One region of the Pseudarthrobacter sp. MDT1-40-2 genome, then DNA from elsewhere that is predicted to be linked to it. Evidence: riboswitches for the same ligand, from Rfam matches in the RefSeq annotation. Region 1 holds a riboswitch; each other region holds the start of a gene.

Region 1 (9,516 bases):
CAGAACGGGCAGAGCACGCCGATGTCGTAGAGCGCCTGGGACCACAGCCACACCACAAAGGCGAAGCCCAGCGTGACCCCGGCCTGGAGTCCTAGCCAATACCAGCGCGCAAACGTGGCACCGGCCAGCAGCGCCATCCCCGTGGTGATGACCACGGCAAAGGCCACGATGCCCATGAACATGTTGGGGAACCCGAACACCGAACTCTGCCAGGTCATCATCACCTGCCCGCAGGATATAAAGGGGTTTACGTCGCAGACGGTCACGTAGTTGGGGTCCTTGAGCGTTTCCAGCTTCTCCAGGACCAGCGCGCCGGAGGCAAGCCAACCCACGACGCCGGTGATCACCAGCAGCCAGCCGATGTTTTTGTTCCGGGCCGGGGCAGGCAGGGCCGGGGAAGTGCCGCCCGTCGACGTGACGGGGGCGGTTGCTGCTGCGTTGTCCGCAGGCCCACCGGCAGGAATGGTCTTAGACATGGAAATTCGGCGTCCTTAGGTTGGGGTGCTCCTTGGGCGATTGTAGCGCCGCCTGCTGAATATGTGTCCCAGTTTGGGCTCACGCCTACCTCCTGAACCTGTGACGGTGTGAGAGAATAAACGTGGCTGGAGGCCGATCCACATTCGGGCTCCGGTCCGGTGACTTGTCTCCAAGACCGCCAATGATGGGCAGGCAGCCCGTGGATCATTCAATCCCGGCGCCATGCAATGCCATTGGAAGGCACCTGTTGTGGCCGGTTGTAGATACCGGTTGAACAACAGGTTCAACGGCAAAGCCGCCGGCTCTCACGGGCTGCCGCACCCCACTGCCGGTGCGAACCTGGGAGCATCCAATTGACTTCTGTCAACGCCTGCGGGTTTTGACAATATGTGCCCCAATGGGTGCCGGATGTGGCGGTACGTCAGGGGCAGGAGTGTTGCCACATATGGATAATGACCAGGTATTAGCCGTTGACGAAGCATCGGCCGCAATGGACGCAGGGGAAACTGCCAAGAAGGCTACCCGTACGCGGAAGAAGGCAGCGCCCAAGGCCAAAGCCGCGGCCGCTGTTCCTCCTGAAGCGAATGGAGTCGAAACTGACGGCGAGGCAGCCGCCCCCGCTGAAGCTATTGAACCTGCCGGCCAGGCAGCCGCCCCCGCTGAAGCGCCGGCAAAAGCAGTCCGCCGCACGCGCGCCCCGCGCGCCAAAGCAGCTGTAGAAGAGGCCGTTGCGCCGGAAGCGGCTCAGGAATCGGCCGTGAACACAGCAGCGGACGTGCCGGTTGAAGAAGCAGCCGCACCTGTAGCGGACGTCCCGGAGAAGCCGGTACGACGCCGTCGGGCAGCGACGCGCAAGGCCGCGTCACCCGCTGTCGCCGAGGAACCCGTGGCCGCCGAGGTGCCCGTAGCTCCGGTGTCTGCCCCGGAAGAACCTGCCGTGCAGGAAGCTCCGAACCAGGCCCTGCCTGCCGCCGGGGCCGAAAGCCCTGCGGCAGCTGATGCGGAAGCTCCTGCCAATCCGTTTACTTCACTGTTCCTGGAACCTGCCCCGGCATCGGTGCTTTTCCAGGCACCCGACCTCAGCGCCGTGGTGCGCCCCGCACCTGTCGAGGACGAGGCCGAAGCCGAAGAGCAGGACGAGAACGACGACGAGGCCGGTGAGGATTCCAGCAGCCGGCGCCGCCGCCGCAGCCGTGGGCGCCGGAGCCGGGGACGTGCCGACCGTGATGAAGACGGTGAGTCGGCAGGCGAGGGCTCCGAGGATGAAGCCGAAGGTGAAGGCGCCACAGCTGAAGACGGTGTGACGTCACGCCGTCGCCGGCGTCGCCGCCGTGGCGACCAGGACCTCGAACTGACTGGTGGCGAGGATGACGATCCGCCCAACACCGTGACCCGCGTCCGTGCGCCCCGCGCCGTCAGCGAGGCACCCGTCAACAACCGCGTCACCAGCGTCAAGGGATCAACCCGCCTGGAGGCAAAGAAGCAGCGCCGCCGTGAATCGCGCGACACCGGACGCCGCCGCACCGTCATCACCGAGGCCGAGTTCCTGGCCCGCCGTGAGTCTGTGGACCGCCAGATGATCGTGCGTCAGCGCGACGACAGAATCCAGATCGGCGTCCTTGAGGACGGCGTTCTGGCCGAGCACTTTGTGTCCAAGACCCAGCAGGATTCCCTGATCGGCAACGTGTACCTGGGCAAGGTACAGAACGTGCTGCCCTCCATGGAAGCTGCTTTCGTGGACATCGGACGCGGCCGCAATGCCGTGCTGTACGCCGGTGAAGTCAACTGGGAAGCTGTCAACCTTGAGGGCAAGCAGCGCCGGATCGAGAACGCGCTGAAGTCCGGCGACACCGTCCTGGTCCAGGTGACCAAGGATCCGGTAGGCCACAAGGGCGCCCGCCTGACCAGCCAGATTTCGCTTCCGGGCCGTTACCTCGTGTACGTACCCGGTGGATCCATGACGGGCATCTCACGCAAGCTGCCCGACGTCGAGCGTAACCGCCTCAAGCGGATCCTCAAGGACCGGCTGCCCGAAAATGCCGGGGTGATTGTCCGGACTGCTGCCGAGGGTGCCTCGGAAGAGGAACTGACTCACGACATCAACCGCCTCCGTGCGCAGTGGGAGGGCATTGAAGGACAGGCCAAGTCCACCAAGGTCCTGGCCCCGGAGCTGCTGTACGGAGAACCTGACCTCACCATCAAGGTTGTCCGCGATGTCTTCAACGAGGACTTCTCCAAGCTGATCGTGTCCGGCGAGGAGGCCTGGGACACCATCGAGGCCTACGTGACCTACGTGGCACCGGACCTGGTGGGCCGCCTTGAGAAGTGGACCCAGGACCAGGACATCTTCGCTGCCTGGCGGATCGACGAGCAGATTGCCAAGGCCCTGGACCGCAAGGTCTTCCTGCCTTCGGGCGGTTCGCTGGTGATTGACCGCACGGAAGCCATGACCGTGGTGGACGTCAACACCGGCAAGTTCACCGGCAGCGGCGGCAACCTGGAAGAGACAGTCACCAAGAACAACCTCGAAGCTGCCGAGGAAGTGGTTCGCCAGCTGCGCCTGCGCGACATTGGTGGAATCATCGTGATCGACTTCATCGACATGGTGCTGGAATCCAACAGGGACCTGGTGCTGCGCCGCATGGTGGAGTGCCTGGGCCGTGACCGCACCAAGCACCAGGTCGCTGAGGTCACATCACTGGGCCTGGTCCAGATGACGCGCAAGCGCATGGGCACCGGTCTGCTGGAAGTCTTTGGTGAGCAGTGTGAGGTCTGCGCAGGGCGGGGTGTAGTCACGCACGACGAACCTGTGGAGCACCGCCGCGCCAATGTTGTGGCTGCTGACCACCACGCGTTCCGCAGCGACAACCAGCGCAGCGAGGCACCCCGCATTGAGGCACAGCCTGCACGGGGCGAACGTAAGCGCCGTCGCGGACGCGGCGGCCAGCAGCTTGACGTTGCAGCACCGGCGGCCGTGGTGCACACGGTTCAGTCCGAACCGAACGACGCCGAGCGCCACGCCAAAGCCGAGGCAACCCGCGCGGCACTTGCCAACATCGCCGCCGCCGCACATGCTGCCCACCAGCATGACCAGGAACACGCGGCTCCGGCAGCTGCGCCGGCCGCTGTTGAAACGGTGCGCGAAACACGGGAACCTGAAACCACGGCTCCCCAGCCTCCGGTCGCTGCTCCCGCCGCTGTTTTGACGTTCGGCGGCGAGAAGGTTGCACTGCCTTCGGTCGCCCACACGGACGAGGAACAGCCGCAGCCCAAGCTCACGCTGGACAGCCTCGCCGAAGCGTTCGCCCACCTGGGTGAACCTGCAGCCGAAAAGGTCACCGAGACAACTGGCGCCCGCACGGTGTCCGCTGCTCCGGCAGCCGCTGCCGCTCCCGAAGCAGCAGACCCGTCACGCTCACGCCGTCCGCGCCGCAACCGCAGTGCCAGCCGTGCGCAGGGTGCAGCGAACGAGACCAGCGTAGAGCAGCACGCGCCTGCTCCCGCTGCCACAGGTTCACACAGCCATGAAGCGAAGGCTCCGGTCTCTGCGGCAGCTGCTCAGGCCAGCAAGCCTGATGCCTCCCAGCCGATCATCCTGGGCGTGGGCGTACCGGCATCTGAGCTCTAGCGCTGACTGAGTGAAGGGTCCGGTCCCGGCGGTTGCAGGCCGCGGGACCGGGCCCTTTTTCGTCTGCGTTAGGCTGTAGTACTGACACGGGGTGCCAGGCATCGGAGCCGGCTGAGATAAGACCCGTTGAACCTGTCCGGTTAGCACCGGCGAAGGGATGTCCACGTGACTTCGTCATTCATACTGCCTGCAACGTCAACCAGCACAGCCAGCAATGGCACGTCCAGTCAGCCCCCAAGGCACTCGATTCCCCGGGTGCTGTCCATCGCGGGTTCGGATCCATCCGGCGGCGCCGGAATTCAGGCTGACCTGAAGAGCATCGCGGCCAACGGTGGTTACGGCATGGCCGCCATCACGGCGCTCACCGCACAGAACACACGCGGCGTCCGGGGCATCCACGTACCGCCGGAGTCGTTCCTGGCGCAGCAGTTGGACGCCATCAGCGAGGACATCACCATTGATGCCGTCAAGATCGGCATGCTGGGTGAGGAGGAAGTGGTCACGGTGGTCGGGGAGTGGTTGCGGAAGGTGCGTCCCGCCGTCGTGGTCCTGGATCCTGTCATGGTCGCCACCAGTGGGGACCGGCTGCTCAAGGAACAGGCCGAGCAAGCGCTGCTCAGGCTGCTGCCTCTTGCGGACCTCGTCACGCCCAACCTTCCGGAACTGGCAATTCTCCTGGGGGAGGAGCCCGCACAGGACTGGGCGGGCGCACTGGAACAGGGTAAGCGCCTATCCACGGCCAGCGGAGCCACGGTCCTGGTCAAGGGCGGACACCTCGACGGCGGTACCTGCCCTGACGCCCTCGTCAACAGTGCAGGGCTGCTGTCCTCGGAGGTCGTGGAGTTCCAGGGGCGCCGGATTGCCACAAATAACAGCCATGGCACGGGTTGCTCGCTGTCCTCCGCCATGGCCACCGTGATGGCGAGGCTAGGCAACTGGGAGGAAGCGCTGGCGGTGGTCAAACCTTGGCTGGAAGGGGCGCTTGCCGGGGGCGGCAGCCTCGCCGTCGGAAGTGGAAAGGGCCCCGTCCATCACTTTCACCACCTCGTCCCTGCGGGTGCAGACGGCGCGGGGACTGACCTGCCCGGCAGTTTCTCTGACCTTCTCCGGCGGGAAGCGGAGCCTTACCTGGACGATATCTACGCACTGGACTTTATCCGGGAACTGGCGTCCGGAGCCCTGACCGAGGAGCACTTCGCGTATTACCTGAGCCAGGACTCCTTGTACCTGAACGGCTACTCGCGGGTGTTGTCGCGGGCAAGCGCGTTGGCGCCCACAGAGGCGGAGCAAATGTTCTGGGCGCGCTCGGCGCTGAGCTGCCTTGAGGTCGAATCGGAGCTGCACAGGACCTGGCTGGCTGGCCGCCCGTCGCCCACGGGCCAGGGTCCGGTGACCAAAAGCTACGTCGATCATCTTCTGGCGGCCTCGTCCGTTGGCAGCTACGGCGTCCTGGTGGCAGCGGTGCTGCCGTGCTTCTGGTTGTATGCGGAAGTGGGGGAGCGTCTCCACGGTCAGTTCCTGGCAGCCGAATCACCGGCGGGACATCCGTATGCAGACTGGCTCCGTACCTACGCGGACGAAGCTTTCGCCGAAGCCACCCGGCAGGCGATTGCCATCGCCGACGCTGCGGGAAGGAACGGATCTGCGGCCGACCGCTCGGCCATGCTGGCTGCCTTTACCCAGTCATGCCGGTTCGAGGTGGACTTCTTCGACGCGCCGCGCCGGTTTGCCTGAGCCTGGCGGACATGTCCTGTGCGTACGGGTAGGATAGTCAGGCACGGTTCCGGATGTGCGTTCAGCATTGCTGAGAGAAATTGCTTAGTGATTTGTACGGTACAGCCCGGAACCAGCCTCATTTGCGGCCGGAGCCAGATTTAGCGTAAACTGGATCTTCGGTGCTTACGCCAACACTTGGGTTATGACTCCCCGGACCAGCCAATCGGCAAGTCCAGGTAATAGCTCACGGGTCCCCCCGGGGAATCCACGGCGTTGAGGCACAGCGGGAACCGACCACTTTGAGTCCAGGTTCCGCACGCAAATTTAGTAATGACGTCGAGAGAAGTGAGTTCCCCAGTGTACGCGATTGTCCGCGCAGGTGGCCGCCAAGAGAAGGTTTCCGTTGGAGACTTCGTTACCATGAACCGCGTCCCCGGTGGAGCCGGCAGCACTATTTCGCTGCCCGCGCTGCTTCTGGTGGACGGTGACAAGGTCACTTCCGCTGCCGCGGACCTGGCCAAGGTGACTGTTACGGCTGAGATCCTTGAAGACCTCCGTGGTCCCAAGATCGTCATCCAGAAGTTCAAGAACAAGACCGGTTACAAGAAGCGCCAGGGTCACCGTCAGGAACTGACCAAGGTCAAGATCACCGGCATCAAGTAACTTCGGTTACTCGTTCAGGTTTCCCCTCAGATTCCCAGAATTCCTAAGGCAGGCATATCAAATGGCACATAAAAAAGGCGCGAGCTCCACTCGCAACGGTCGTGACTCCAACGCCCAGTACCTCGGCGTAAAGCGCTTCGGCGGCCAGGTCGTTTCCGCAGGCGAGATCATCGTCCGCCAGCGCGGCACCCACTTCCACCCGGGTGCAGGCGTAGGCCGTGGCGGCGACGACACCCTGTTCGCACTGACCCCGGGAGCCGTTGAATTCGGTACCCGCCGCGGTCGCCGCGTTGTTAACATCGTTGCTGCTGCAGCTGCAGAGTAACAACCAGATCTGTTGCGGTGGAGCGGACCATTGGTCCGCTCCACTGTTCTTTTAACCGCATTACAATCATCTTGGCGTTCCTGACGTCCGGAAACAGCAAGAGGAGATCCACGTGGCCAGCTTTATAGACCGGGTAGTACTGCACGTATCCGGCGGTACCGGCGGCCATGGGTGCGTCTCTGTACACCGTGAAAAGTTCAAGCCTCTGGGCGGTCCCGACGGCGGCAATGGTGGCAACGGCGGCGATGTCATCCTGCGCGTCGACCCCCAGACCACCACGCTGCTTGACTACCACCACGCACCCCACCGTCACGCCACCAACGGCGGGCCGGGCATGGGCGACTGGCGCGGCGGCAAGAACGGTGAAACCCTCATCCTCCCCGTCCCCGAAGGCACTGTGGTCAAAGCCAAGGACGGCACCGTCCTGGCGGACCTGGTCAGCCCCGGCATGGAGTACGTTGCTGCTGCCGGTGGCATCGGAGGCCTGGGCAACGCTGCCCTGTCTTCGCAGAAGCGCCGTGCTCCCGGCTTTGCGCTGCTGGGCATCGAAGGCGAGTCCAGTGACATCATCCTGGAACTGAAGTCCATTGCGGACATCGCCCTGGTGGGCTTCCCGTCAGCCGGAAAGTCCAGCCTGGTCGCTGCGATGTCTGCAGCCCGCCCCAAGATTGCCGACTACCCGTTCACCACGCTGATCCCCAACCTCGGTGTTGTGCAGGCCGGCGAGGTCCGCTTCACCATCGCGGACGTTCCCGGACTGATTGAGGGCGCCAGCGAAGGCAAAGGACTGGGGCACAACTTCCTCCGTCACGTTGAGCGCTGCGCCGCCTTGGTGCACGTCCTTGACTGCGGCACGCTGGAATCGGACCGAGATCCGCTTGCGGACCTCGCCATCATCGAAGCAGAGCTTGAGAAGTACGCCGTTGACATGAGCTACGCCGGCACGGACGGCGAAGTGGTACCCCTGAACCAGCGCCCCCGGCTGGTGGCCTTAAACAAGGTGGACCTTCCGGACGGCCGCGACATGGCCGGGTTTGTCCGCCCGGACCTGGAAGCGCGCGGCTACCGCGTCTTTGAAGTCTCTGCCACCAGCCATGAGGGCCTCCGCCAGCTCGGCTTCGCGATGGCAGAGATTGTCAAGACGGCCCGCGAGAACCTGGCAGCTGCACCGCCCAAGGTCCAGCCGCCGGTGCTGCGTCCGCGTGCCGTCAATGCTGCAGGATTCCGCATCCGCCGCGAAGAGCAGAACCTGGAACCGCTGTTCCGCGTGATTGGTGAAAAGCCTGTCCGTTGGGTTAAGCAAACCGACTTCACCAATGAGGAAGCCATTGGCTACCTCGCTGACAGGCTGGCCAAGCTCGGCGTGGAAAACGAACTCTTCAAGCAGGGTGCCAAGCCAGGCGATGCCGTGGTAATCGGTGAGGATGACGGCGTCGTCTTCGACTGGGAGCCCACCATGATGGGCGGTGCGGAACTCCTTGCCGCCTCGCCTCGAGGCACGGACATCCGCTTCGCCGACATCGGCGACCGCCCCACGCGTGGCCAGAAGCGCGAGGAACAGCAGGAACGCAAGGACGCAAAGGCCGCCGCCCGCGCGGAACTCGAGACCGAACGCAAAGCGGGCATTTGGACCGAATCGGTCAGCAAGCGCCGGTCCGCCAACCAGCCGCTCAGAGAGAGCGGACTGGCCTCGGAAGACGATGCCTAGCCCCGCCCTGGCCAGCCAGCCCGCAGCAATAGACCGCAGTGTGCTGGCCAGCGCGCGCCGGATTGTGGTGAAGGTCGGTTCGTCATCCCTGACCAGCATCAAGGGCGGCATATCCGAAGAAGCGCTTACGGCGCTGGCCGATGCCCTCGCTGCCAAGCGGAACAGCGGCACTGAGATCATCCTGGTGTCCTCGGGTGCCATCGCCGCTGGACTGGCACCGCTGGGCCTTGCCAAGCGGCCGCGCGACCTTGCCACGCAGCAGGCCGCGGCCAGCGTGGGGCAGGGGCTCCTGATGGCGCGCTACACACACGCCTTCGGAGCGCACGGTGTGACAGTCAGCCAGGTCCTGCTGACTGCAGACGACCTCATGCGCCGCAGCCAGCACACCAACGCGCTCCGCGCCCTGGACCGGCTCCTGAACCTTGGCGTCGTTCCCGTGGTTAACGAGAACGACACCGTCGCCACCCACGAGATCCGCTTCGGCGACAACGACCGCCTGGCTGCCCTCGTAGCGCACCTGGTACGTGCCGATGCCCTGGTGCTGCTTTCCGACGTCGATGCCCTGTACGACGGTCCGCCGTCGAAGGGCGCCAGCAGAATCCCTCTGGTTGCCGGACCGCAGCACCTGGAAGGTGTCTCCATTGGCGCGGCCGGAAGGGCAGGAGTCGGCACCGGGGGCATGATGACCAAGGTCGAGGCCGCCACGATCGCCGCCGGCTCCGGTATTCACGCGTTGGTGACCTCCACTGCCAACGCCGGCAAGGCGCTGGCAGGGGAAGACGTCGGCACCTGGTTTACCGTGAATGGCGCCAGGAAGCCTGTTCGGCTTCTCTGGCTGGCCCACCTCGCGTCGGTCCATGGGCGCCTGGTGCTCGACGCCGGCGCCGTCAAGGCCGTGCGCGACCGCCACACTTCGCTGCTGCCGGCTGGCATTTCCGGTGTGTCCGGGGACTTTGAAGCCGGGGATGCCGTGGAGATGGCGGGACCGGACGGCACTGT
Region 2 (9,516 bases), on a different contig from region 1:
GTGACGGCCAGCCGGGTGGCGCGGCGCAGCGCCTGCACCAGCAGGCCGAAGCTCTGCCCCAGGGTAGCCCGGATCCGCTGGAACGGACTGCCGTGGGAGCCCACTCCCCGGGCACGCCGGGCCATGCCGATGGTCTGCCATTCCTCCGCCATCAGCCCCACCAGCCGCATCGCCGCCAAGGTGCCCAGCACAAAGCGGTGCGGGAGCCTGGCCTTCTGGGCGAGGGCGTCGGCAAGGTCTGTTGGGTCGGTGCAGCTCATCAGGATGACGGCCGGCAGCGCGATCGCCAGGCCGCGCAACAGGAACCCGAGCCCCAGCTCCAGCGAGCCTTCGCTGATAGACCAGATTCCGACGTCGAGCAGTACCTTCCCGGCATCAGCCGCGATGATCGAGGTGCTCCAGCCACCCACCAAAGCCGCAATAATCAAGGGCCAGCCGCGGCGCCACAGCAGGCCAAGCGTCAGCCCCGCCAACGGCAGCACCGCAAGTTCCGCCAGCAGCGCCACCGAGGCGGACACCCAGTCAACGGATAGTGCCAGCACCATCGAGATGAGTACGACGGCGGCAAACTTGGCCAGCGGATTGCTCCGGGTCAGCAGCGCCTTTTCGGACTGTTCACTGCTTCGGATCGTGAGTTCCTGCCTCATGACAGCTTCAGCTCCGTTCCGCCCAGGACGCTGCTAAATTCGGCGTCATGCGTGACGGACACCACAGCCGTGCCGGCGTCGAGAAGTTCGGACAGCAGGGACGCAAGCTCCGCCCAGGTATTGGCGTCCTGGCCGAACGTGGGTTCATCCAGGATCAGCACCTGCGGATGGGCGGCCAAAACGGTGGCCACGGACAGCCGCCGTTTCTCACCGCCGGAAAGCGTGTAAGGGTTGGCGTCCACCAGATGCGTAAGCCGCAGCCGCTCCAGGAGTTCGTCCACGCGTTCATCGCCATGGCCAAGGTGCCGGGGGCCGAAGGTCAGTTCATCCAGCACCCGGCTGGTGACAAACTGGTGCTCCGGCTCCTGGAAGACAGTGCCGATCCGGGCAATCAGTTCCTTGGCCTTCCAGCGGTAAGGATCGATTCCGGCACCACGGGAAAGCTCGACGGCGGCCGACACAGTCCCGCCGGCCGGTTCCAACAGGCCGCCAAGAGTCAGCGCCACCGTTGATTTTCCCGAGCCGTTGGGGCCGGTGATGGTGAGCGCCTGCCCGGCGCGGACCGTTGCCTGTACCCCTGTCTGGACGGCGGGCGGCGGTACTTTGCGCAGCCCCCGGCGGGTGGCCCTTCCGCGGGACACGGCGAGGTTTTCGGCTGTCAGCAGCATGGCCGCAGCTGCCGGCGCTGTCCGCGGGCGCGTCAACGGAACGTAGCCCGGTACCCAGACCCCCGCCGTCGCGAGCAGTTCGCGCGCCTGCCCCAGGACCTGGTCCGGCGGGCCGTCAAACAGCACCCCGGAGGGACTTCCGCCAGCGGCGGAAGACGCACCGCGGCCAGGCTGCAGCACCACAATCCGGTCCACCACGTCTTTCCAGACGGATACCCGGTGCTCCACCACCACCAGCGTGGCGCCGGTTTTATCCAGGCACCGGGCCACGGCGTCCCGGACTTCCAGCACACCGGCCGGATCAAGGTTGGCGGTGGGTTCATCCAGCAGGATCAGCCCCGGCCGCATGGCCAGGATGCCGGCGAGCGCAAGCCGCTGCTTTTGCCCGCCGGACAATGCCGACGTCGGGTGGTCCAGTTCCAGCCCGCCCCCGGCAGAGCCTGAACCAGAGTTGCGCAGGCCTACGTCCTCCAGGGCTTCGTGGACCCGCCGCCAGATCTCGTCCCGGGGCACCGCAAGGTTCTCCGCGCCGAACGCGACGTCGTCCGCCAGGCGCGAGAGCACTACCTGGGTTTCCGGGTCCTGCTGCATGAGCCCGGCACGGCCGCGCTGCTCCCGGGGCGGGGCGCCGTCGATCAGCAGTGTTCCGGATTCGTCGGCGTCGTCCTCCTCGTCACCGAGCACCCCGGCGAGGGCATGGAGGAGCGTGGACTTACCGGACCCGGACGGGCCCAGCAGCAGCACCCGTTCGCCGGGGCGGACGTCCAGGTCCAGGCCGGCCACGGCCGGCGTGGTCCGTCCGGCGTGCCGCCATCCCCATCCCTGGGCGGTGATGGCGGCAGGGCGGACGCCGTCGTCGGCTGTTGGCATCAGTTGAAGACGGGCTCCGTTGCGGCCCGGCGGGACGCGAAGGAACTCAACACACCGGTTTTGGCCAAGCCGCGCGTGGCTACCCAGGAGAGGGCACCGGCAATAATCGCACCGGAGATGGCGCAGAAGATGATGTAGGCCAGCTTGTCGGCGCCCGGGTAGAGGATGTTCCAGCCCCAGGGCATGAAGGAGTCATTCAAGCCGCAGAAGAGTCCGGCAGCCGCGCCGGCCAGCAGCGCGGCGGTCAGGTTGTATTTCTGGTGCAGGAAGCTGCCTGTGCTCATGCGTCCGTAGACCAGGAACAGGAACACCAGCTCGGCGCCCAGGCCCTGCAGGAGGCCGGAAATCAGCACGGTCACGCCGTACTGCGAGCCCATGATCAGTTCCCCCGTGGCAGCGACGGTTTCACAGAAAATTGCCGCGCCTGGTTTGCGGATGATCAGCATTCCCAGCACCGCCGGAATCATCCAGCCGCCTGCGATCAGGCCGGTCAGCGGCGGGTAGACGGCGTTCATGGGCGCGGACACCACACCGGCGCCCTGGGACCATGCCCAGAAGATCACGCCGCCGGTCACCGCGATCAGCGCAGCCACCACAATGTCCACTACGCGCCAGCTCTTGCCGGTCTTCTTCGTGCTTACAGTTGTCATTTCTTCTTCCTCCTGAGGTACAGGAGGGGAGAGTTTCCGGCGGGCAAAAAGCCCCTTGTCCGGTAACTCTGAGAACTCGACTCCCTTGCGCCGGTACTAACCGGATCAGGTTCGAGGGTCTGCGGCAGCCCGCACTCTCAGCGCCCACCCGACTTCGCATTACTGCGGAGTACGACGGCGGCGCTCCCCTGTCGTGATAAATCCACCCTTATGGGCTGGTTCAGTTTACACCCGGCGTTCCTTGTGAGCGGCGGAGACGAAAGACTTCTCCCGGCTAGCTGAGCGCGAGATCAACTGCGGCCTCCACATGAATCCGCGTCGTGGGGAACACCGGGACAGGGCTGTCCTCCGCCGTCACGAGCAACTCGATTTCAGTGCATCCCAGAATGATTCCTTCTGCCCCAGCGGCGACGAGGCGCTCCATGATCGCGCGGTACTCGGCGCGGGACTCTTCCCTCACAACGCCGCGGACAAGTTCATCGTAAATAATCCGGTGCACAGTCGCTCGGTCGCGCTGCTCCGGAACGATGACGTCGAGGCCATTGGCGTTGAGCCGGTCTCGGTAGAAATTCTGTTCCATGGTGAACATGGTGCCTAGCAGTCCGACGCGGTTCAGACCATGCTGCTTTATCTGGTTGGACGTGGTGTCGACGATGTGCAGCACGGGGATGGCTACCGCTTCTTCGACGGCGTCAACGACGATATGCATTGTGTTCGTACAGAGTACGAGGATGTCAGCGCCTGCCGCTTCCAACGAGGAAGCTTTCATGGCCAGCATATTGCCGGCCTCCTTCCACTCCCCGCCTGACTGGAGCCGCTCCATATCCGCGAAGTCCATGGAGTCCAGGAGAATGCTGGCCGAGTGGACGCCGCCGAGACGACTCCGTACTAGTTCATTCGCCAATCGATAGTACTCAGCGGTGGATTCCCAACTCATACCACCAAGCATTCCTATGGTTCGCATATTCCCTCCCACTTCTACTGAAGGACGCCTCATGAATAGACAGGATCGTGACGCAATGGCGCAGGCGCAGATAATGAACAACTTCGCTAATGATCCTTCTGGGAACTCCTCACATTTGTAAAGCAATGTCCGTCTACGAGCGTCGACCCCTTAAACCAAGAGGTTAGCGCGTAGCCGATTTGACCTTCACACTAGTGTGAAGGTGGAGACTGAATACCGGCAGGCTCTCCGATGGCGCGGTGCTCTGTCCGGGCGGTGATCCTGTGGATTCCGGCCCCGAGCTTATAAATCAAACGAGCACCCAGGAGTCAACAACTTATGAGTAGTGACACGCGCCTCGCCCCTGCAACAGGGCCCCTCGGCACTGTCACCGTTCCCGAAGGAGCGGTCATCGGCCCGATCGCGACCAGCCCGGCGCCGAGGAAGCGATTGTCTCCGGGCGAGGTTCTGACAATCTCCGTCCTGGTCTTCTCGGCGTTCGTGGCGTTCCTGTCCGAGATGGTGGTCGGGGTGGCGCTGCCGCAAATCATGGACGACCTCAACATCACGGCTACGACCGGGCAGTGGCTCACCACCGGCTACGCCCTCACCCTCGCGGTGATCATCCCGACCACCGGTTACATCATGCAGCGGTTCCAGCTGCGGACAATTTTCATTGTCAGCGTCGGATTGTTCACCCTCGGCACCTTCATCGCGGCCGTCGCACCCGGCTTCGCACTGCTGCTCACAGGCCGAGTTGTGCAAGCCCTCGGTACGGCGGTGTTGGTTCCGCTGCTGATGACGACGTCGATCGGTCTCGTTGCACCGTCTCGTCGTGGACAGATGATGGCGTTAGTCACTGCGGTGTCTGCCGTCGCACCCGCCCTCGGTCCGGCCTTCTCCGGCCTCGTGATGTCTCAGCTGACCTGGCGGTGGTTGTTCATCATCATTTTGCCGCTGTCGCTATTAGGCCTCCTCATCGGGGCCATCAAGATGCCAAACCTCACGACGCCGCGACGCATCGGATTCGACGCGCTGTCGCTGGTGCTCTCCGCGATCGGATTCGGCGCGTTGGTGTACGGCCTGGCGAGTGCTGGCGAATCCCGCGGCGGTCACTTCTCTAGTGCTTTCTGGATCGCGATCCCGCTGGGCCTGCTGGGTATCGCAGCATTCGTGTTGCGGCAGCTCCGATTGCAGCGCCGTGACGCGGCCGTTCTGGACATGCGGATCTTCCTGCATGCCGGGTTCGCACGACCCGGCATCGTCTTCCTCTTCCTGGTGATGGGCGCCTTCAGTCTCGCCACCCTGCTCCCTCTCGTCCTGCAGGAATCGCTCGGAGTCGGTTCGTTGGAGACCGGGCTGCTCATGGTGCCCGGCGGCGCGACCATCGGGGTCGTGTCCCTCCTTGTCGGCCGCTACTACGATCGCATCGGAGCTCGCGGGCTTGCGATCCCGGGAGCCATCGTCGTCGTCGCCGGTTGGTGGTTCATGACGACCTTTACCGAGAACACCTCGATGTGGGTGGTCCTTGCCACTTACGTGTTCGTCTGCGCCGGACAAGCATTCGCCTGGGTCGCTCTCTTCACCATGTCGCTGGGATCCCTTCCCAGTGCTCTCGCTCCGCACGGCAGCGCCGCGCTCAACACCATCCAGCAGCTCGGCGGGGCGGCCGGACTGGCAGTACTCATCGCGGTTCTCAGCTCGAACGCCGACGGCACCGACACTACCTCCATCGCAAATGGTGCACGCGCTGCATTCACAGTCGGCGCTGTTCTCGCAGTCGTCGCCCTCGTGACCGCGGCATTCCTTCCGCGACACAAGCGCAAGGCGGACGATGACCCGATGAGCAGCAGCACCTAAACTGCCGGCTATCGGTCGCGGTGCCGAGCGTCACCCGCCGGAATAACCAGTCGTGGGATACCCCGAATTGACCCCAACTGTGGAGCGAACAGAGTAACCCTGCGCAGCCTGTCCGGGCCTCGCCGGATAGCTACCCCCGCGTCAACCCTTCCGCTAGTGTGAAGGTTGGATCAGGCTTCCGTCACAACCCCTAGAGGATGCATCGTGCGTATAGGAGAACTTGAACAGAAATCCGGCGTACCCGCCCGGATGCTGCGGTATTACGAGGAGCAGGGCCTGGTGACGCCACGCCGCCTCGACAACGGTTACCGGGAGTATGACGAATATCTCGTGGACCGGGTTGGCAAAATCCGTGGACTCATCGATGCAGGCATCCCGACCAGGATCATCGGAAACATCCTGCCCTGCCTGAACCAGCCGCAGACAGTCGTCGTCAACGACGCAGACCCGGAACTCCTGGAGATCCTGCTGCGCGAGCGGGAGAGGATGACTCAAAAGATCGACATCCTCTCCCAGAACCGGGAGGCCATCACTCGCTACATCCACGCCCTGGAGGCCGCGTCCGGCACCCCGAGCGGCCTCGTTACCGACCGACACCTGTCGTAGCAGGGCTCCCGATTTGCCTCTCTGTTGACGCCTGCTATCGGGCCGTCTTTCTCCTCAGGATTTGACCTTCACACTAATGGCAAGGTTGAGAATGAAGGGACAAGGATCGCCAGAGGAGAAGCATGAAAATCGGAATCATCGGGGCGGGCTCCATCGGCTCGACCATCGCTCGGCGGCTCAGCCGCCACGGACATGACGTTAGGATCGCGAACTCACGCGGCCCGGAGACGATCGCTGCTGCAGCCTTGAGCACCGGCGCGCGAGCCGTCACAGCCGCCGAAGCGGCCAACGACGTCGACGTCCTCATCGTCTCGGTTCCGATGAACCGCAACGAGGACATCGCCGCTCACGTCCGGCGCGCCCCCGAGGCCGCGGTGATCATTGACACGTCCAACTACTACCCGGCCCGCGACGGCATCGTCCCCGCCTTCGTTGAGGGGCAACCCGAGAGCATCTGGTTATCAGAGTTGTTCGGTCGCCCCGTCACCAAGGCCTGGAACGCCATCACGTCCCAGTCGTTCGACGCGAAGGCCACCGGGGCTGGCGCTGCAGGCCGGGTGGCAATTCCTGTTGCATCGGATCATGACGACCACCGGAACCTCGCGATGTCCCTCGTCGATCAAACCGGTTTCGACGCCGTCGATGCTGGAGTCCTCGCTGAGTCCTGGCGCCAACAGCCCGGGGCGCCCGTCTACTGCACGGATCGTACGCACGAGGAGATGCCTGCCTTCCTGGCAGCCGCCGAGAAGGAACGCGTCCCCCACCGCCGGGATCTGGCCATGGACGCCATCGGCGGGTACATCGCCGCCGGTGGAATGCCGGACGGCAAGTTCCTCGTCGCAATCAACCGGGCCTGCTACAGCTGACGTTGCCGCCCCTCAGCTTCCACCACCACACGCCCCCGCGCACCTTTCATATACGTACTCGCACGCAAGCCAGGATGACTAACGGATGACTTCTCACGAAGCAACAGCAACACAAGAGACCGGCGCTAACGGATCACGGTCCGACAGTGCAGGCCCGACGCCGAAACCATCATGGGCGGGAGTGGCCTCGCTGAGCGTGGGGGTATTCGCCCTCGTGATGGCCGAATTCCTGCCGGCGAGCCTTCTTTCCCGGGTTGCCGCGGATCTGGGGGTGACAGAGGGGGTGGCCGGTCAGTCCGTCGCCATCACGGCCATTGTCGCGGCCATCTCCGGCATCACCATCCCTGTCGTGCTTTCACGCATGAACCGCCGCCACCTGATGATCATCCTTTCGGCGCTGGCCGTCGTCTCGGACGTGCTGGTGGCGATTGCGCCGACCTACCCGATCCTTTTGGCCGCCCGCGTCCTGCTCGGTATCGCGATCGGCGGGTTCTGGGCGCTGGCAATCTCCATCACAGCGCGCCTGGTCCCGGCATCGAAACTCGGCTTGGGTTTGACGATCGTGAACGTGGGCGTGACCCTGGCTACCGTCGCCGCCGTCCCGCTCGGCACGCTGCTCGGTGAGATCTGGGGTTGGCGTGCTGTGTTCGCGCTGGCCGCGGGTGTCGGCATCATAGCCATGGTCATCCAATTCTTCGCCCTGCCGTCAATGCTGACCGGCCCCTCGAGCGGATTCCGGCCCCTGATCCAGACACTGCGCTCCCGCATGGTGCTGCTGTGCCTGTTCACCATGGCCCTGATGGGCGCCGGTCATTTCGCCGGCTTCACCTACATCCGTCCCGCAGCGACCGAGGTCGGCGGCCTCGATCCCGAGCAGCTCGCAGTCCTGCTCCTGGTGTACGGCCTCGGCATTGTGGGCGGCAACCTGGTCGCCGGACCTCTGGCCGACCGCACCCTGCGCACCGCGGCACTGATCTTCCCGCTCGTCCTGGGCCTCGCGATGATCGCCTTTGTCTGCATGGGCAGCAGTCCCATTTTGCTCTTCGTCGCCGCCGCACTCTGGGGAGCCGGCTTCGGCGCCTTGCCTACGGTCATCTCAACGTGGCTCGCACGAGCCGAACCGAGCCGCCTGGAAAGCATCGGAGGACTGCAAACAGGTGTGTTCCAGGTCGCGATCGCCCTCGGCGCATTCCTTGGCGGGCTCCTCGTCGACGGTGCCGGCGTACAGACAGCCATGATCCTCGGCGGCCTCGCCTCCGTACTCGGCGCCGTAATCCTGGGGGCAATCAAACCCCCGAAGCTGGCTTAACCGGGCGTGCCGTTGCTGGGGGTCGTAGCCAGCGCGGCCGCTACAGCTTCCCGACCAAGTGGTATGGCTCCCACACTGACACCTTCCCTTGACTGGAGAACCCACGTGACACAAAAAAAGATGTTCCTCGGCATGACCATCACCGACGGCTACGGCAACCTGCACGGAGCATGGCGGGCCCCACATGTTGACCCGAACACCTATGCCGACTTCGACGCCAGCGTCCGCTACGCCCAAGCAGCCGAGCGCGGCAAGTTCGCGTTCCTCTTCACGCCCGACTTTCCTGCCGTGCGCGGGGACCTCGAGCAGTCCACGATCAGCAACGTCATGGATCCAATGCTCACCCTGGCGGCGATCGCGCGGGAGACCCGGAGGATCGGATTCGTCGCCACCGGCTCGACGACTTTCCAGGAGCCGTTCAACCAGGCCCGCCAGTTCAAGGCGCTCGACGTGATGAGCCACGGCCGCGCAGGATGGAATGCCGTGACTACGAGCGACCCGGCGGTCGCTGCCAACTACGGGAAGCCCGTGGCCGAGCGTAGCGAACGCTACCAGCGCGCTCATGAATCGATCCAGATCGTCCAGGCCCTCTGGGGCAGCTGGAAGCAGGACGCATGGATCAAGGATCAGGCGGCGAACCGCTTCATCGACCCCGGCAAGCTCCAGCCCATCAATCTGCAGGGCAAGTACGTGGCCTCCCGGGGACCGCTGGCCATCCCGCCGTCAGAACAAGGGCAGCCGGTAATCTTCTCCTCGGGAGGCCCCAGCCCTCATCTGCTTTCACTCGCCGGACGCTACTCAAGCGCCTTCATCGCGGAGGTCTGGACCATCGAGGAAGCACGAGCACAACGCGAGATGGTGCGTAACGCCGCGGCGGAGGCCGGCCGGGATCCCGACGAGATCAAGTACATCGCCGGTCTCATGACTACCGTCGCGCCGACCGTACGCGACGGGCTCGACCGCCGGATCGCAATCGGAGGAGACATCATCGAGGCACGCGTACCGCACCTAGGCGGCATGCTCGGTTTGAGCCTGGACCCAGCAATGATCGACCAGCCGCTCACCCCGGATCAGATCGCCGCCGCCTACCCTTCGCC
Region 3 (9,516 bases), 420 kb from region 1:
TCGGCGCATTGACCTGGATCATCTGCATGGTGGCAGGATTCTCCTACCGGCCCGGCCTGACCTGGCTCCCCTGGGTCATGCCCATGGTGGTGGGCTCCGCTGCAGCGGCAGGCGCAGCAGTCTACCTGGGACGCACCCGCCACGTCCGGGACATCCATCGACTCACCGAGATCCTGCGTCGCCAGTAAGCACTCGCTACAGAACAAAGCCCTCTGCAGTGCAATGCCGGCCACGCCCGGCGGGCAGCCCGACCTACAGGAACTCCGCCCGGCCCTCCATAGCTGAAGACGCCAGTGCGTGCTCCCGGCGTGGAATCCGCCCTGCCACCCTTGCCAGCCTGCCGGCCTGCACTGCGTGCCTGAAGGCTGCGGCCATCAGCACCGGATCCTGAGCCCGGGTTACGGCTGTTGCCAGCAGTACGGCGTCACAGCCCAGCTCCATCGCCAGTGCCGCGTCTGACGCCGTACCGATGCCGGCGTCGAGCACCACCGGTACCGACGCCCGCGAGACGATCAGTTCGATGTTGTGGGGATTCAGGATGCCCAGCCCGGTCCCGATCGGCGAGCCCAGCGGCATCACTGCCACCGCCCCCAGGTTTTCCAGCCGCAGCGCCAGTACAGGATCATCATTGGTGTAGGCGAAGACCTTGAAACCGCGGTTAACCAGCTGTTCCGTGGCCTCTACAAGTTCGACGGCGTCCGGCAGCAAGGTGTGCTCGTCCGCTATCACCTCCAGCTTCACCCAATCGGTCTCCAGGGCTTCCCGGGCCAGTTCCGCGGTAAGGACGGCATCCCTGGCAGTGAAGCAGCCGGCGGTATTGGGCAGGACCCGGATGCCCTGGTCCTCCAGCAGCTGGAACAGGGACCCCGTCTCCGCCGGTGAGTACCTGCGCATGGCAACGGTGGTGAGTCCAGTCCCGGAGGCCACGAGCGCCGCACCCAGCCCATCCAGGCTCGGCGCGCCGCCGGTCCCCATGATCAGCCGGGAGCCAAGTTCGACGCCGTTAATCAGGAGCGGTGCGGCGGCCACCTCAGCGGGGGTGCGTGCCGCCGTCGACAGTTCGGTCGCTGGTCGGGTTATCTGTTCAGACATTCCTAGCCTCCTTGTACTGCTGTAACAATTTCCACGTCGTCGCCGTCCGCGAGCGCCGTTGCTGCCCACTGGCTGCGTGGCACAACGGCTGCGTTGCGGGCTACCGCCACGCCGAGTTTGCGTCCGTCCGTGGCCTGCCCGTTGGCTGCCAGCGGACGGCCCGTCACTTGGGTGACCAGCGCACTGAGTGAGGTACCGGGGTCCAGCGGATGGTTTTCGCCATTGAGGGTGATGTTCATCGGGTTTCCTGTTGTTCGAACGGAAGATCCTGCAGTGGATGGCGGCCTGGTCCTGGCGGCGCCGCGGCTGCTGGGAAGCGGTCCGGAAGGAAGGGCCTCCAGCGCGGATCCGGCTCCCCGTCAGCCAGTTCGCGGCAGATGCGGGCCGCCACCGGGGCGAGCAAAACTCCGTGGCGGAAGAATCCGGTGGCAATCACCAGTCCCTCAACGTGCCCGGCGGCCGATGCCACCCTGCCCAGGAACGGCGCATTGTCGGGGGTGGCAGGCCTGGCGCGGGCAGTGCTTTCCAGCAGTTCGAGCTCGGCGACGGCGGGGACCAGCTGCTGGGCATCGCGGAGCAACTGGTATACGCCCCCTGCCGAAACCGCATTGGAACCGTTGTTGAACGCGTGGCCGGACAACGCGTCTTCGCGCTGGGTGGCCCCGATCACCACCGTCCCGTCGGTGCGCGGCACGATGTATACGGGAACGCCATGCACCAGGCCGCGGATGGTGGCGGTCAGCAGGGGCAGCAGACGCTCAGGAACACGCAGCCGCAGGATGTCCCCATGGACCGGCCGCAGGGGCAAGTGCAGTCCATCGGGGAGGCCGGCCAACTGCCCGGCATGCAGTCCGTTCGCCACGATCGTCTCAGCGGCAAGCACCTCTCCCCCGCCACGCAGGCGCACCCCGGTGACCTTCCCGCCGTCGTACATCAGTTCTTCGGCCGCCGCCTGGATGGCAAAGCCGCCGACGGCGTTTTCGACGCCTGCACTGCCGTCCTGTTTCCCGCCCAGCGCGTCTCGGAGAGCCTTGATCAGCAGCCGCGGATCCACCTGGTGGTCATCGGGGGTATGGAGGGCGCAGGAAATACCGGGGCTCAACAGCGGCTCGCGGTTGCGGGCTTCCCTGATGGTCAAGGGCTCCACGGCGAGTCCGCGCTCCAGCTGGACCCGGCGCAGGTCAAGGAGCGCCGTGCGGTCCGCCGCGCCGGCACCCACCGTGAGGGTCGGCGTCGTCAAATATCCGGTGGCGGTTCCAGAGCTCAAGGCGAGGGCCTCCGCGAAGGACGGCCACATCGCGGAAGATTCCACCATCAGCTCCAGGAGGTCCTCTTCCTGGTAGTGGTATTCGCTGACCGCGGCCAGCATTCCGGCGGCCGCCCAGCTGGCACCGGAGCCCGGAGCATCATCGATCAGGGCCACGGAACGGCCGGTGCGCTGGAACTCCCAGGCCACGGCGTGGCCGATCACTCCTCCGCCGATCACGGCGACGTCGGCACGGAAGCTTTGTGCCGTGGCGGCTGCAGCGTCCATCCTTGGATTCCTTCCCTACGCCGGTACTAGCCGGATCAGGTCAAGCGGTCGGCTCTGATGCCCTCTCAGCCTTGCCGTCTCCATGACGGTCATATTGGCTCCCGCAGTACCTCCCCAGCTTAGAGGAATTAGGCTGGATCCATGACAGCCCGCCCGGACCTCAGCTCTGCCCGCCTTTACCTCTGCACCGATGCCCGCACCGAACGGGGCGATTTCGAAACCTTCGTAAACGCCGCTTTCGCGGGCGGCGTGGACATTATCCAGTTGAGGGACAAGACCATTGAGGCCGCCCAGGAGCTCGAACTCCTTGAGGTGCTCAGGAGGGCTGCCGAACGTCATGAACGGCTGTGGGCGGTAAATGACCGTGCCGACATTGCGCTGCTCTCCGGAACCCCTGTTTTCCATGTCGGCCAAAAAGACCTCCCCACGGCGAAGGTGCGGAGCCTGCTTGGCGCAGCACCCATCGTTGGCCTGTCCTCACATACCCCGGAGCAGGTGGACGCCGCCATCGCCGATGCCCGCGCCGGAAACCTGGACTACTTCTGCGTCGGACCGGTCTGGGCCACCCCCACCAAGCCGGGACGCGCCGCCGTCGGGCTCGATCTGGTGCGGCATGCTGCCGCATCCGCTGGAACGGGCGGCACCGATGTCCCGTGGTTCGCCATTGGCGGCATCGATCACGGCAATGTGCGGGAGGTCGTGGAAGCCGGTGCCAGCCGTATCGTCGTGGTCCGGGCCATTACCCACGCACCGGATCCCGCACAAGCGGCAGCAGACCTCCTGTCAGCGCTTGACGCCGGACGGCGCGTCGTCGCCTGATACCGGACGGCGCGTCAGCGCCTGATACCGGGGTTTTGATGCGGGGTTTTTTGATCCTGCCGGTATATCAGTGTGGCGGGCCCAGTTCAGTGGGATCCATCAGGGCGGTCTCCGGCGTGCAGCCCAGCTCGCCGGGCTCAAGCCGGATGGGCGCAGGCCGCACCCGCGAGACCACACCGTCCACGCGGGCAACGAGAACGCAATCGCCGGGTGCGGCTCCCATGGCAACGCCTATGCTGTCACTGACCACGACCACAGCAGGCGGGGCGAGCTCCTCGTATTCACCCGTGGGTGCTTCCAACAACGCCAGTATCCGTGAGGCGATGTAGTCACCATCGCCATCGGGCACTGCTGCTGGGGTCATTTCGGAAAGCACTCGTACCGCTGCCTCTTCCGCGTTGGCAGCTACTACAAAGCGGATGCTGGTGTCGATTGGCGGAATGACAGGAGCCACATTTGCCGGACATGGTTGTTCGCGGAAGTAATCGTCACCCTCCCAGACCCGCCTGTCGTTTGCGCCATATCGATCGAACTCAACTTCGTAGCAGGCATCAAACGGTTTCGCGGTGGACGTGCCCGGCATCTGGACCCGAAACGTCAGGGCTCCGAACGGATCCTCTACGCGGTCCGCCTCCCGCTCCTCGATGCCCACCAGGCTCAGCGTGGCGGCGGTCTCGGCATCGTTACTCATCAGATCGACGGCGGACCGTGCGAAACCGTTGATGTCGTTATGGCGGTCACCAGCGAAAGACCTCACAAAGTTGCCAAGGAACTCCCGTGCGAAGGTGCTGCGGGAAGTCATGGACGCACCCGAGCATCCGGCCAACGAGACTGCAATCATCAAGACCACGGCGGTTCGGGATACATATCCGGTGAGCATGGTGGTCAGTCTAGGGAGTTCGCTTCTGCGTGCTGGAAGATGTGCCACCCGCCCATAGGTACCACGTGCCTGCGCTGCCCTAGAATTTGAGGCACACGGCCATGATTTTGGTCGTGGGAACTGCTTCTCCAAAGTGGGTGCCGGCAGCGAAGAAGCGGAGTATCTCCGGGAGGTTGTTGTGTTCCAGACCAGCAACGAAGACATCAGGAGAGCGTTCAACAAGAACGCCCGTCACTATGACCGATGGATGTTTTTCTTTGAGCGCCATGTCGCTGCGGGGGCCCGGGCCTGGGCTGTTTCGATGGCCCGCGGAGCGGTAATTGAGATAGGCGTGGGCTCCGGCCTGAACCTGCCGCTGTATGGTCCCGATGTACAGCACGTGACAGGAATTGAACTTTCCGAAGAAATGCTCGCCATCGCCCGCAAGCGCGCGGAAGAAAGCAGGCTCAGTCGCGTCGAGTTGCATCATGGTGATGCGCAGGCCTTGGCCTTGCCGTCAGAGACTGCCGACACCGTCATCTCCACCTTCACGTTCTGCACCATCCCTGATCCGCTTGCCGCCAGCCGTGAGGCATACCGTGTACTCCGCCCGGGCGGGTTGTTCGTCCTGGCTGAACACGGGCGGTCAACGAGTGTTTTGGCACGTGCCGTTATGCGCGCGATCGAACCACTGTGCATCCGCATCAGCGCAGATCACATAACCCGTGATCCTGTGCCGTACCTGCAGAGCGCGGGATTCACCATCACTGAAGTTAGGCGCGGCGGACCAGGCAATGTCGTTTTTCGGATTCTTGCAAGCAAACAACAAACCCCATGACGCCGGACCTTCTCATGCCTTAGGAGCGCACCAAGCGGGCCTGCACCCAAGACGGGAGCTGTTAGCTGGCTGAGCGGCGGCGAGACGCCACGGCAAAACCGGGTTACGCTAAATTTCGTGTCGCATCCTCGCCTGGGACCCAGCGTCCATGACCGGAACAACGCCCTTGCCGAAGCTCTGAGCGTGCTGCGGACCGAGCTGGAGCTGCCGGGACCGTTCCCTGACGATGCGCTCAAGGATGCCCTCGAGTCCGTGGAAAACCACAGGCTTCCGGAGTTCGATCTGACGCACGTTGAATTCATCACGATCGATCCCGCTTCTTCGACGGACCTGGACCAGGCCCTGTACATCGAGCGTGCCGGCCAGGGTTACCGGGTGCTCTACGCCATCGCGGACGTCCCTTCCTTCGTCGCGGCCGGTGGACCGCTCGATGCGGAAACCCGCCGCCGCGGACAGACCTTCTACGCGCCCGATGGCCGGATTCCGCTCCATCCGGAGGTCATCAGCGAGCAGGCCGGCAGCCTACTGGCGGACCAACTGTGTGCGGCCTATGTCTGGGAATTCGGGTTGGCTGCGGACGCCGGTGTCGAATCGATGAACGTACGCCGGGCGGCCGTGCGCAGCCGGGCCAAGCTGAGCTACGCGGGAGTGCAGGCGGAGCTCGATGCCGGCACGGCCCGTCCCGTGCTCGAACTCCTGAAAGAGGTGGGCCTCAAGCGGGTTGAACTTGAAAGGGCCCGCGGCGGAGCCAGCCTGAACATTCCAGAGCAGGAAATCGTGCAACTGCCCGACGGCGGTTACCGGATTGCCGCCGCGCCACAGCTTCCCGTGGAGGACTGGAATGCCCAGCTTTCGCTGATGACAGGTATGGCGGCGGCGTCCCTGATGGTGGCTGGCAAGGTGGGGATACTGCGTACCATGCCGGCACCGGACGAACGCTCACTGCGGCACTTTAAGCGGCAGACCACCGCCTTGGGCAAGCCCTGGGATGATTCCCTCAGTTACGGCGAATACCTGCGTACCCTGGATCCCGCTGATCCGCGACAGCTGGCCGTCCTGCATTCGGCGGGGATGCTGTTCCGCGGCGCGGGCTACACCACCTTCGACGGCGCCGTCCCCGACAATTCCGTGCAATCAGCCATCGGTGCACCCTACGCCCACACCACTGCTCCGCTGCGCCGGCTGGTGGACCGGTTTGTGCTGGTGATCTGTGAGGCCCTGAGCAACGGACGCGAAGTCCCGCACTGGGCCCGCGAGGCCCTTCCGGAGCTCCCGGCAATCATGGCCTCCTCGGACCAGCTGGCCGGGAGGATGGAGCGGATGGCTCTGGATACCGTTGAGGCGGCCCTCCTGGTCAACCACATCGGCCAGGAATTCGACGCTACAGTCATCTCCGGTTCCAAACCCGCCAAGGCAAACGGCGGCAATGGTAACGGCGCAAACAGCAACGGCAAGTCCAACGGCAACGGCAGGCCGTCAGGGACTATCCAGATTGCTGACCCAGCGGTCACTACGCGTTGCTTCGGCGAAATGGAATCCGGCACCCTGGTCCGCGTCCGCCTGGTCAGCGCAGATATTGCCGCCCGGCAGGTTCATTTCGAGCTGGCGGACTGAGCTTGCGGAGCGGCGAAATGCCGGGTCGTCAGGTAATCCCTACCCGTACGGCTAGACTGGAAGGGTAGAAATGGATGCCCGGTCGTTGATTTTGCAGAAAATACAAATTCAACAAGCCCGCCCCTACGCGATCTTGAGAAACACCCGTTGGTCACCAGTGCCAGCATCAGATAGCCCGCGATCGGCTTCCACTGGAATTGCCTGCGTGTCAGAGCGTGCTCCGGAACGGCCCACCCGGCCGCACCGTTGAGCAGGCCGCGCAGCCCAAATGAATAAGGAAACTCCACTGTGAGTGAATTGCATACCCACCAGCTTTTGACTGATGAGTCCGGCCTGGAAATCCTTGAGCCGGAAGAAACCATCATTTCCGACGAAAAGCCGCACGAAATCGAAGCACTGACCTTTGCGGACTTCAAAGTCCGCGCCGACATCGTCGAGTCACTTGCCGACGCCGGCATCACCCATCCGTTCCCCATCCAGTCCATGACCCTGCCCGTGGCGCTCTCCGGGCACGACATCATCGGTCAGGCCAAAACCGGTACCGGCAAGACCCTGGGCTTCGGTATCCCGGCCCTGCAGCGCGTCGTAGGCCGTGACGATGCCGGCTTTGACAAGCTTCCCGTGCCCGGAGCCCCGCAGGCCCTGGTTATTGTTCCCACCCGTGAGCTCGCCGTCCAGGTGGCCAACGATCTGCAGACTGCGTCCCGTAAGCGGAACGCGCGGATCGCCACCATCTACGGCGGCCGTGCCTACGAGCCCCAGGTTGATGCGCTGCAGAAGGGCGTCGAAGTTGTGGTTGGTACGCCAGGCCGCCTGATCGACCTCTACAAGCAAAAGCACCTCAATCTGAAGAACGTCAAGATGGTCATCCTGGATGAGGCTGACGAGATGCTGGACCTGGGATTCCTGCCGGACGTCGAGACCCTGATCGCAGGTACTCCCGCGGTCCGCCAGACGCTGCTCTTCTCCGCCACCATGCCTGGTCCGGTCATCGCCATGGCCCGCCGCTACATGACGCAGCCCACGCACATCCGTGCCGCCGATCCGGACGATGAAGGCCTGACCAAGCGGGACATCCGCCAGCTCATCTACCGTGCGCACAGCATGGACAAGATCGAAGTTGTTGCGCGCATCCTGCAGGCCCGCGGCCGCGGCCGCACCATCATCTTCACGAAGACCAAGCGCACCGCTGCCAAGGTTGCCGAGGAACTGGTAGACCGCGGCTTCGCTGCCGCCGCCATTCACGGCGACCTCGGCCAGGGTGCCCGCGAACAGGCGCTGCGGGCCTTCCGCAACAACAAGGTGGACGTCCTGGTGGCCACCGATGTGGCCGCCCGTGGCATCGATGTTGACGACGTAACGCACGTCATCAACTACCAGTGTGTCGAAGACGAGAAGATCTACCTGCACCGCGTGGGCCGTACCGGCCGTGCGGGGAACAAGGGTACGGCAGTGACGTTCGTGGACTGGGACGATATGCCTCGCTGGGGGCTCATCAACAAGGCTTTGGGGCTCAGTGTTCCAGAGCCTGTGGAGACGTACTCATCCTCGCCGCACCTGTTCGAAGAACTGGACATCCCCGAAGGCACCAAGGGACGCCTGCCTCGCGATAAGCGGGTTCTGGCCGGCGTTAACGCCGAGGTTCTCGAGGACCTCGGTGAAACCGGTAAGAAGAACACCCGTGCTGGATCCGGTGCCGGTGGCACCACACGCAGCGGAGACCGCCGTGGGGACAGCCGTGGCGACCGTGGGGACTCCAAGGGTGGCCGGGATGCCGGTCGCAGCGGTGGCCGGAACAGCGGTGACAGCGGACGTGGCAGGAACCAGGAACGTGACGGAGAAGGCGCTGGGCGCCGGCGTCGTCCGTCAGCTGAAAGCACCTCCGTGGAAATTGCCTCTGAGGGCACTTCCGCAGCGAGCGCGTCCAACCAGGGCACCTCCACTGCTGCTGCGGGGACTTTCGCTGACTCCGTTGCCAGGGCAGACGCCGAACAGCCCTCCCGCGCCCGCCGCAGCCGGACCCGCACCCGTCGTCGTAATGGCGAAGTGGTTTCCAACGGCGAATCGGACGGTGCCGGACAGAGCAGCACCGAGGCTCCCTAGTAAGGATGGCCGAATCCGTCTGGGCGCCGGACGGCAGCAACCTGGTGGTTCATGCGGACAACGCTACGTTCCTCCCAACGCTGCCGGACGGCGCCTTCACACTCATTTACGTGGATCCGCCATTCAACACCGGCAGGGTCCAGCGGCGCCAGGAAACCAAGATGGTGTACTCGGTGGATGGCGACGGCGACCGGGTCGGCTTCAAGGGCCGGTCCTACAGCACCATCAAGGGCGCCCTGCACCGCTACGACGACGCCTTCAGCGACTACTGGGCTTTCCTGGAACCGCGACTGGTCGAGGCGTGGCGCCTGCTGGCCGATGACGGCACGTTGTACCTCCATTTGGATTACCGGGAAGTCCACTATGCCAAGGTCATGCTGGACGCGATCTTCGGCCGCGAATGCTTCCTCAACGAAATCATCTGGGCGTACGACTATGGTGCCCGGGCCAAGAACCGGTGGCCCACCAAGCACGACAACATTTTGGTGTACGTCAAGAATCCGGGGCGGTACCACTTTGACAACGCGGAGGTGGACCGCGAGCCGTATATGGCGCCGGGTCTGGTGACGGCTGCCAAGCGCGAGTTGGGCAAGCTGCCCACCGATGTCTGGTGGCACACCATAGTTTCTCCTACCGGCAAGGAAAAGACCGGCTATC

Evidence for each region. Region 1 has a riboswitch for thiamine pyrophosphate ahead of AC50X5_RS00990 (bifunctional hydroxymethylpyrimidine kinase/phosphomethylpyrimidine kinase). Riboswitches for the same ligand answer to the same signal wherever they lie in the genome.
Region 2: it holds a riboswitch for thiamine pyrophosphate, as region 1 does, so the genes downstream of both, AC50X5_RS15925 (ECF transporter S component) here and AC50X5_RS00990 (bifunctional hydroxymethylpyrimidine kinase/phosphomethylpyrimidine kinase) in region 1, are expected to answer to the same signal.
Region 3: it holds a riboswitch for thiamine pyrophosphate, as region 1 does, so the genes downstream of both, thiO (glycine oxidase ThiO) here and AC50X5_RS00990 (bifunctional hydroxymethylpyrimidine kinase/phosphomethylpyrimidine kinase) in region 1, are expected to answer to the same signal.

Annotation. Positions count from the first base shown of each region.
Region 1 covers NZ_JBWZCL010000001.1:206,663-216,178, reverse strand. The annotation lists gene AC50X5_RS01000 (vitamin K epoxide reductase family protein) at 1-476, opposite strand, end outside; gene AC50X5_RS00995 (Rne/Rng family ribonuclease) at 923-4,105, shown strand; TPP riboswitch at 4,183-4,280, shown strand; gene AC50X5_RS00990 (bifunctional hydroxymethylpyrimidine kinase/phosphomethylpyrimidine kinase) at 4,271-5,839, shown strand; gene rplU (50S ribosomal protein L21) at 6,179-6,484, shown strand; gene rpmA (50S ribosomal protein L27) at 6,546-6,809, shown strand; gene obgE (GTPase ObgE) at 6,922-8,517, shown strand; gene proB (glutamate 5-kinase) at 8,510-9,516, shown strand, end outside.
Region 2 covers NZ_JBWZCL010000008.1:1,872-11,387, forward strand. The annotation lists gene AC50X5_RS15915 (energy-coupling factor transporter transmembrane component T family protein) at 1-647, opposite strand, end outside; gene AC50X5_RS15920 (ABC transporter ATP-binding protein) at 644-2,185, opposite strand; gene AC50X5_RS15925 (ECF transporter S component) at 2,185-2,835, opposite strand; TPP riboswitch at 2,900-3,035, opposite strand; gene AC50X5_RS15930 (aspartate/glutamate racemase family protein) at 3,110-3,832, opposite strand; gene AC50X5_RS15935 (DHA2 family efflux MFS transporter permease subunit) at 4,118-5,638, shown strand; gene AC50X5_RS15940 (MerR family transcriptional regulator) at 5,843-6,244, shown strand; gene AC50X5_RS15945 (NADPH-dependent F420 reductase) at 6,367-7,110, shown strand; gene AC50X5_RS15950 (MFS transporter) at 7,196-8,419, shown strand; gene AC50X5_RS15955 (NtaA/DmoA family FMN-dependent monooxygenase) at 8,525-9,516, shown strand, end outside.
Region 3 covers NZ_JBWZCL010000001.1:624,428-633,943, forward strand. The annotation lists gene AC50X5_RS02880 (hypothetical protein) at 1-188, shown strand, start outside; gene AC50X5_RS02885 (thiazole synthase) at 253-1,092, opposite strand; gene thiS (sulfur carrier protein ThiS) at 1,095-1,331, opposite strand; gene thiO (glycine oxidase ThiO) at 1,328-2,626, opposite strand; TPP riboswitch at 2,622-2,741, opposite strand; gene thiE (thiamine phosphate synthase) at 2,768-3,445, shown strand; gene AC50X5_RS02905 (hypothetical protein) at 3,513-4,325, opposite strand; gene AC50X5_RS02910 (class I SAM-dependent methyltransferase) at 4,459-5,142, shown strand; gene AC50X5_RS02915 (RNB domain-containing ribonuclease) at 5,260-6,756, shown strand; gene AC50X5_RS02920 (DEAD/DEAH box helicase) at 7,045-8,859, shown strand; gene AC50X5_RS02925 (DNA-methyltransferase) at 8,865-9,516, shown strand, end outside.